One region of the Streptomyces sp. NPDC101160 genome, then DNA from elsewhere that is predicted to be linked to it. Evidence: riboswitches for the same ligand, from Rfam matches in the RefSeq annotation. Region 1 holds a riboswitch; each other region holds the start of a gene.
The links. Region 1 has a riboswitch for thiamine pyrophosphate ahead of thiO (glycine oxidase ThiO). Riboswitches for the same ligand answer to the same signal wherever they lie in the genome.

Region 1 (2,192 bases):
GGCGTTGTCCCAGTGGTGGACGAGGAGCCGTTCGCCGTAGCGCGCGGAGGGGAAGGAGGCGCAGTCGCCGACGGCGTACACGTCGGGCAGCGAGGTGCGCAGCCGGTCGTCGGCGCTGAGCGCACCGCTCGGGTCGAGGGAGGCACCGGAACCGGCCAGCCAGGCGGTGGCGGGGCGGGCGCCGATGCCGACGACGACGGCGTCGGCGGCGAGTTCGACGGTCCGGCCGTCCGCGTCGGTGAGGACCACCCGGCCTTCTTCGACGCGGTCCACGCGGGCGGCGAGCCGGAGTTCGGCGCCGCTGTCGGCGTACCAGCCGGCCATCGGGGCGGTGACCTCGGCGGGCAGCGCGCCGGCCAGCGGCCGGTCGGCGGCCTCGACGACGGTGACGGCGCAGCCGGCCTCGCGGGCGGCGGTGGCGAACTCGGCGCCGATCCAGCCGGCGCCGACCACCACGATGTCGTGGCGGCGCGCCAGGACGGTGCCGAGCCGGGCGGCGTCGTCGAGGGTGCGCAGCAGGTGCACGCCGGGGACGCCCTCGCTGCCGGGCAGGGTGAGCGGGTGGGCGCCGGTGGCGACGACGAGGGTGTCGTACGGGACCGGGCCGGCCTCGGTGTCGACCTCGTGGGCGTCGGGGCGGAGCCCGGTGACCTCGACGCCGAGGCGGAGCTCGACGCCGAGTGACTCGAAATCGACGTCGAAGGCGGAGTCCTCGGCCTTGCCGAGGAGGACCGCCTTGGAGAGCGGCGGCCGGTCGTAGGGCTGGTGGGGCTCGGCGCCGATGAGGGTGACGGGGCCGGTGAAGCCCTGTTCGCGCAGGGCGACGGCGGTCTGCACACCGGCCATTCCGGCGCCGGCGATCACTACACGGTGGGGAACCTGCTTCTGCTCGCTCACCCGACCACCTTACGCATCTGACGGATCGTCAAGAAGAGAGGGTCCTGCGGGACCGGGCCGCCTGCGGTTAGTCTGACCGGCGTAGAGCACTCGCGGGAGCCCGGACGCACCGGGCTGAGAGGGAGGCTGACCGGCCTCCGACCGTACGAACCTGATCCGGGTCATGCCGGCGAAGGGAGGGGCTGGACGCCCATGTCGCGTACCACCGGTCGAACCGGTACATCCGGAACATCCGGCACATCCACCGCTTTCGACGTCCTTGTCGTCGGGGGCGGAATCATCGGCCTGGTCACGGCCTGGCGGGCCGCGCAGCGCGGACTGCGGACCGCCGTGGCCGACCCCGAACCGGGCGGCGGGGCCGCCCGGGTGGCGGCCGGCATGCTCGCCGCCGTCACCGAACTCCACTACGGCGAGGAGACCCTCCTCGGCCTCAACCTCGAATCCGCCCGCCGCTACCCCGACTTCGTCGCCGAACTCACCGAGGCCTCCGGCGGCCTGGACACCGGCTACCGCGCCTGCGGCACACTCGCCGTCGCCCTCGACGCCGACGACCGCGCCCACCTCCGCGAACTGCACGCCCTGCAGACCCGCTGCGGGCTCGCCTCGGAGTGGCTGAGCGGCCGCGACTGCCGGCGCCTGGAGCCGATGCTGGCGCCCGGCGTCCGCGGCGGACTCCGGGTCGACGGCGACCACCAGGTCGACCCGCGGCGGCTCGCCCACGCGCTGCTGGCCGCGTGCGAACGGGCCGGGGTGGTCTTCCACCGCGCCGTGGCCGAGCGGCTCACGGTGGTACGGGACCGGGCCCGCGGCGCCGTCCTGGCCGGGGGCGCCGAGGTGACCGCCGACCAGGTCGTGCTCGCCGCGGGCAGCCTGAGCGGGCGGCTCGACGGCGTACCGGCGGAGGTGCTGCCGCCCGTGCGGCCCGTGAAGGGGCAGGTGCTGCGGCTGCGGGTGCCGCCCGCGTACGCGCCGTTCCTCTCCCGGACCGTCCGCGCGGTCGTCCGCGGGAGCCACGTCTACCTCGTGCCGCGCGAGAACGGCGAGCTGGTGGTCGGCGCCACCAGCGAGGAGCTGGGCTGGGACACCACGGTCACCGCCGGCGGGGTGTACGAGCTGCTGCGCGACGCGCACGAGCTCGTCCCCGGCATCACCGAACTACCCCTCACCGAGACCCTGGCCGGGCTGCGCCCCGGGTCCCCCGACAACGCGCCGCTGCTCGGCCCCAGCACACTGCCCGGGCTGCACCTGGCGACCGGCCACTACCGCAACGGGGTGCTGCTCACCCCGGTCACCGG
Region 2 (2,192 bases), on a different contig from region 1:
AGCGCCTGCCACAGCGTGAACCACAGCACGTCGAGGATGTCCGGCCGGCTCAGCGTCTCGCCGAACCGGCCGAGCTCCCAGTGGCCGTCGGGCCGGAGCCCGCGCTCGACGATCGAGACGACGGGCCAGGCGAAGAACACCGCGAAGAACGCGACGGGCAGCACCATCAGCCCGAGCCGCGTCGCGCTCTGCCTGCGGCGGGCGACTACTTCAGGACGAGCGAGGTCCACTGCTGGATCCACTGGTCACGGTTGTCGGCGATCTTCTTCGGCGCCATCGTCTCCGGCTTGTCGACCACCACGCCGTGCTTGGTGAACAGCTCCGGCAGCGACGCGTCGTTCGCGACGGGGTTGACGAACATCTGCAGCGGCATGTCCTCCTGGAACTTCTTGGAGATCATGAAGTCGATGAGCGCCTTGCCGCCCTCGGGGTTCTTCGCCCCGTTCAGCAGGCCCGCGAACTCGATCTGCCGGAAGCAGGTGCCGGTGGACACACCGGTCGGCGCGACCTTCGGCTGCGGCTCGGAGTAGAGCACCTCGGCCGGCGGGGAGGAGGCGTACGACACGACCAGCGGCCGGTCGCCCTTGGCCTTCTTGCCGCCGGACGAGCCGGAGAACTCCTGGTTGTAGGCGAGCTCCCAGCTGTCGACCGTCTTCACGCCGTTGGCCTTGAGCTTCTTCCAGTAGTCCTGCCACCCGGCGTCGCCGTACTTCGCGGCCGTGCCGAGGAGGAAGCCGAGACCCGGGGAGGACCGCTCGGGGTTCTCGACGACGAGCAGGTCCTTGTACGCCGGCTTCGCCAGGTCGTCGAAGGTCTGCGGCGGCGCGAGCTTCCTGTCCGCGAAGTACTTCTTGTCGTAGTTGACGCAGATGTCGCCCGAGTCGACCGGGGTGACCCGGTGCTCCGCCTTGTCCAGCTGGAACGCATCGGGGACGCGGTCCAGGCCCTTCGCCTCGTACGAGGTGAAGATGCCGTTGTCGAGGGCGCGGGACAGCAGCGTGTTGTCGACGCCGAAGAAGACGTCGCCCTGCGGGGCGCCCTTGGTCAGGATCTCCTTGTTGACGGCCTCGCCCGCGTCACCGCTCTTGAGCACCTTGACCGTGAATCCGGTCTCCTTGGTGAAGGCGGCGAGCACCTCCTTGGAGGCGGCGAAGGAGTCGTGGCTGACGAGCGTGACGGTCTTCGGCGCGGGGCCCTCGGCGGCGGGCTTCGCCGTGCCGCCGCCGCACGCGGCGAGGGTGGTCACGCCGAGCGCGCTGACGAGCGCGACGGCGGCCATCTTCTTGATGCTCACTGGTTTTCCTCCTGGGGGTGACCAGGAAGAGACGCGGCCCTGCCCGCGACCGGGAAGACCGGGCGCGGGCAGGGCGCAACAGCTCGAGTTACGACCGAACTTCCTACCCAGAATGACCTGGGCGAGGTTCAGAGGGTCTGCGGCCTGACGGTGCCGCACTCTCAGCGCTGTGGCGCTCCCCTGTCGGAATATGCATTTGTGTTCGAGCTCAGACTACAAGGTCAGCGTTCCGCCGCGGCGAGCTGTCCACAGGCGCCGTCGATCTCCTGTCCACGGGTGTCGCGGACGGTGACCGGTACGCCGTGGGCGGCGATGGCCTCGACGAACGCCTTCTCGTCCTCCGGCCGGGACGCGGTCCACTTGGAGCCCGGGGTCGGGTTCAGCGGGATCAGGTTGACGTGCACCCGCTTGCCCTTGAGCAGCCGGCCCAGCAGGTCGCCGCGCCACGCCTGGTCGTTGATGTCCCGGATCAGGGCGTACTCGATGGAGATCCGGCGGCCGGACTTCTCCGCGTACTCCCACGCCGCGTCGAGGACCTCACGGACCTTCCAGCGGGTGTTCACGGGCACCAGGGTGTCGCGCAGCTCGTCGTCCGGGGCGTGCAGCGACACGGCGAGGCGGCACTTGAAGCCCTCGTCGGCGAACCGCAGCATCGCCGGGACCAGGCCGACCGTGGAGACGGTGATGCCGCGCTGCGACAGGCCGAGGCCGTCGGGCTCGGGGTCGGTGAGCCGGCGGATGGCGCCGACGACCCGCTTGTAGTTCGCGAGCGGCTCGCCCATCCCCATGAAGACGATGTTCGAAAGCCGGGCCGGGCCTCCGGGCACCTCGCCGTCGCGCAGCGCGCGCATGCCGTCGACGATCTGGTGGACGATCTCCGCCGTGGACAGGTTGCGGT
Region 3 (2,192 bases), on a different contig from region 1:
AGCGCCCGCGGTCCCATGCCCGAATCGGCCTGGTGGAGTTCCCAGACGGCCGAGGTCTGGGTGACCGTCACGTCGTCGAGCACGCCGAGCGAGCCGATGATGACGCCGGCGAGCAGCAGTCCCGACATGTCGATGTCCGGGTAGAGGCTGTGGATGAGACCGGTGTTGTCGTCGGTGTTCCCGCTGAGCGAGCCCCAGCCGATGAAGAGCGAACCGAGCAGACCGGTCAGCAGCAGCGAGACCAGCGTGCCGAGCACCGCGACCGAGGTCCGCGCCGAGAGCCCGTGGCACAGGTAGAGCGCGATCAGCATGATCGCGCTCGCCCCGACGACCGCGACCACCAGGGGATTCGAGCCCTGGAGTATCGCCGGCAGGATGAAGAAGGTCAGCACCAGGAAGCTCGCGGCGAGCGCGACCAGCGCCATCACCCCGCGCATCCGGCCGACGACCACGACGGCGAGCGCGAAGATTCCGGCGAGCAGCGCGACGGGCAGCTTCCGGTTGATGTCGGTGACCGAATACTGCAGCTCGGGCGGCGCGTCGGGGGCGTACGCGACCACCACGCCCTGTCCCTTGTGGAGTTGGCGCGGCGCGTCGGGCTGTACGACCTCGGTGAAGGTGCGGCCCCTGTCCGGGCCCGTGGTGACCTCGACCGTGGCCTTCTCGCACTGACCCGGGGAGCTGACGTGCACCTCCTTGCAGTCGACGTGCGCGACGGAGACCACCCGGCCCTGCTCGGTCTGCCGGTCGAAGCCGACGCCCGTGCGCTGGTGCGCCGGCGTACCGCCCGGCCACAGCATCACGAGCCCGACGAGCACGGCGGCGCCGAACGGGATGAGGACCGCGGCGATGACCTTCCGCAGATGCCGCGAGACGGGCGCGGCCGGCCCGTGGCTGTGGCCGTGGCCGTGGGAATGCCCGGGGGAGTGGGGGTGGTCGTGGCCGCCATGGCCCTCGTGACCAGGCGGTTCGGGGGTCTGGTGCGTCGAAGTCACCGCCCGATCATCGCAACAACGTCAAGGGGCCCACTGTTCAGCACGCCAGGAATGACGCTAGCGTGGTGGCACCTTTGCACACGCGGGAGCTCGGAGCACCGGGCTGAGAGGGCGCTGAAGTTTCGCTGCGCCGACCGCCGAACCTGTTACCGGGTAATGCCGGCGTAGGGAGATTCGGTCTCATGACCATTCAGGATGCACGCACGTCTGCCTCCGACCAGAACGACCCGCAGAGCGGCCAGGGGGAGCGCACGCCGGGCTGGCACAAGGGGTACGTCGAGGGCTCCCGCCCCGACATCCGGGTGCCGGTTCGCCAGGTGCACCTCACCAACGGCAAGGACGTGACGCTGTACGACACGTCCGGCCCGTACACCGACCCCGCCGTCGACACCGACGTGCGGCGCGGTCTCGCGCCGCTGCGCGAGAACTGGATCATCGCGCGCGGCGACACCGAGGAGTACGCGGGCCGCCCCGTCCGCCCCGAGGACGACGGCATCAAGCACACCTCGCCGCGCGGCGGCGGGCTGAAGAACCTCGACGCCGTCTTCCCGGGCCGGCCGCGGCTGCCTCGCCGGGGCCGCGACGGACAGGCGGTCACCCAGCTCGCGTACGCCCGCCGTGGCGAGATCACGCCGGAGATGGAGTACGTCGCGATCCGCGAGAACGTCTCCCCCGAGGTCGTCCGCGAGGAGATCGCGGCCGGGCGCGCGGTGCTGCCGGCCAACGTCAACCACCCGGAGATCGAGCCGATGATCATCGGCAAGCGGTTCCTGGTGAAGGTCAACGCCAACATCGGCAACTCCGCCGTGACCTCCTCCATCGAGGAGGAGGTGGAGAAGATGACCTGGGCGACCCGCTGGGGCGCCGACACGGTCATGGACCTGTCCACCGGCCGCAACATCCACACCACCCGCGAGTGGGTGCTGCGCAACTCCCCCGTGCCGATCGGCACCGTCCCCCTCTACCAGGCCCTGGAGAAGGTCGACGGCAAGGCCGAGGAGCTGACCTGGGAGATCTACAAGGACACGGTCATCGAGCAGGCCGAGCAGGGCGTCGACTACATGACGGTGCACGCCGGCGTGCTGCTGCCGTACGTGCCGCTCACCGCGCGCCGCAAGACCGGCATCGTCTCGCGCGGCGGCTCGATCATGGCCGCCTGGTGCCTCGCGCACCACAAGGAGAACTTCCTCTACACCA

Region 2: linked by a shared signal. The riboswitch ahead of ACIRSU_RS13510 (thiamine ABC transporter substrate binding subunit) and the one ahead of thiO (glycine oxidase ThiO) in region 1 are both predicted to bind thiamine pyrophosphate.
Region 3: linked by a shared signal. The riboswitch ahead of thiC (phosphomethylpyrimidine synthase ThiC) and the one ahead of thiO (glycine oxidase ThiO) in region 1 are both predicted to bind thiamine pyrophosphate.

What each region holds. Positions count from the first base shown of each region.
Region 1 is NZ_JBIWPJ010000009.1:355,397-357,588, forward strand. Features, by position in the region: gene ACIRSU_RS29460 (NAD(P)/FAD-dependent oxidoreductase) at 1-897, opposite strand, end outside; TPP riboswitch at 980-1,092, shown strand; gene thiO (glycine oxidase ThiO) at 1,090-2,192, shown strand, end outside.
Region 2 is NZ_JBIWPJ010000004.1:105,898-108,089, forward strand. Features, by position in the region: gene ACIRSU_RS13505 (ABC transporter permease) at 1-167, opposite strand, end outside; gene ACIRSU_RS13510 (thiamine ABC transporter substrate binding subunit) at 206-1,279, opposite strand; TPP riboswitch at 1,377-1,486, opposite strand; gene rlmN (23S rRNA (adenine(2503)-C(2))-methyltransferase RlmN) at 1,516-2,192, opposite strand, start outside.
Region 3 is NZ_JBIWPJ010000006.1:477,096-479,287, forward strand. Features, by position in the region: gene ACIRSU_RS21615 (YibE/F family protein) at 1-995, opposite strand, end outside; TPP riboswitch at 1,068-1,183, shown strand; gene thiC (phosphomethylpyrimidine synthase ThiC) at 1,178-2,192, shown strand, end outside.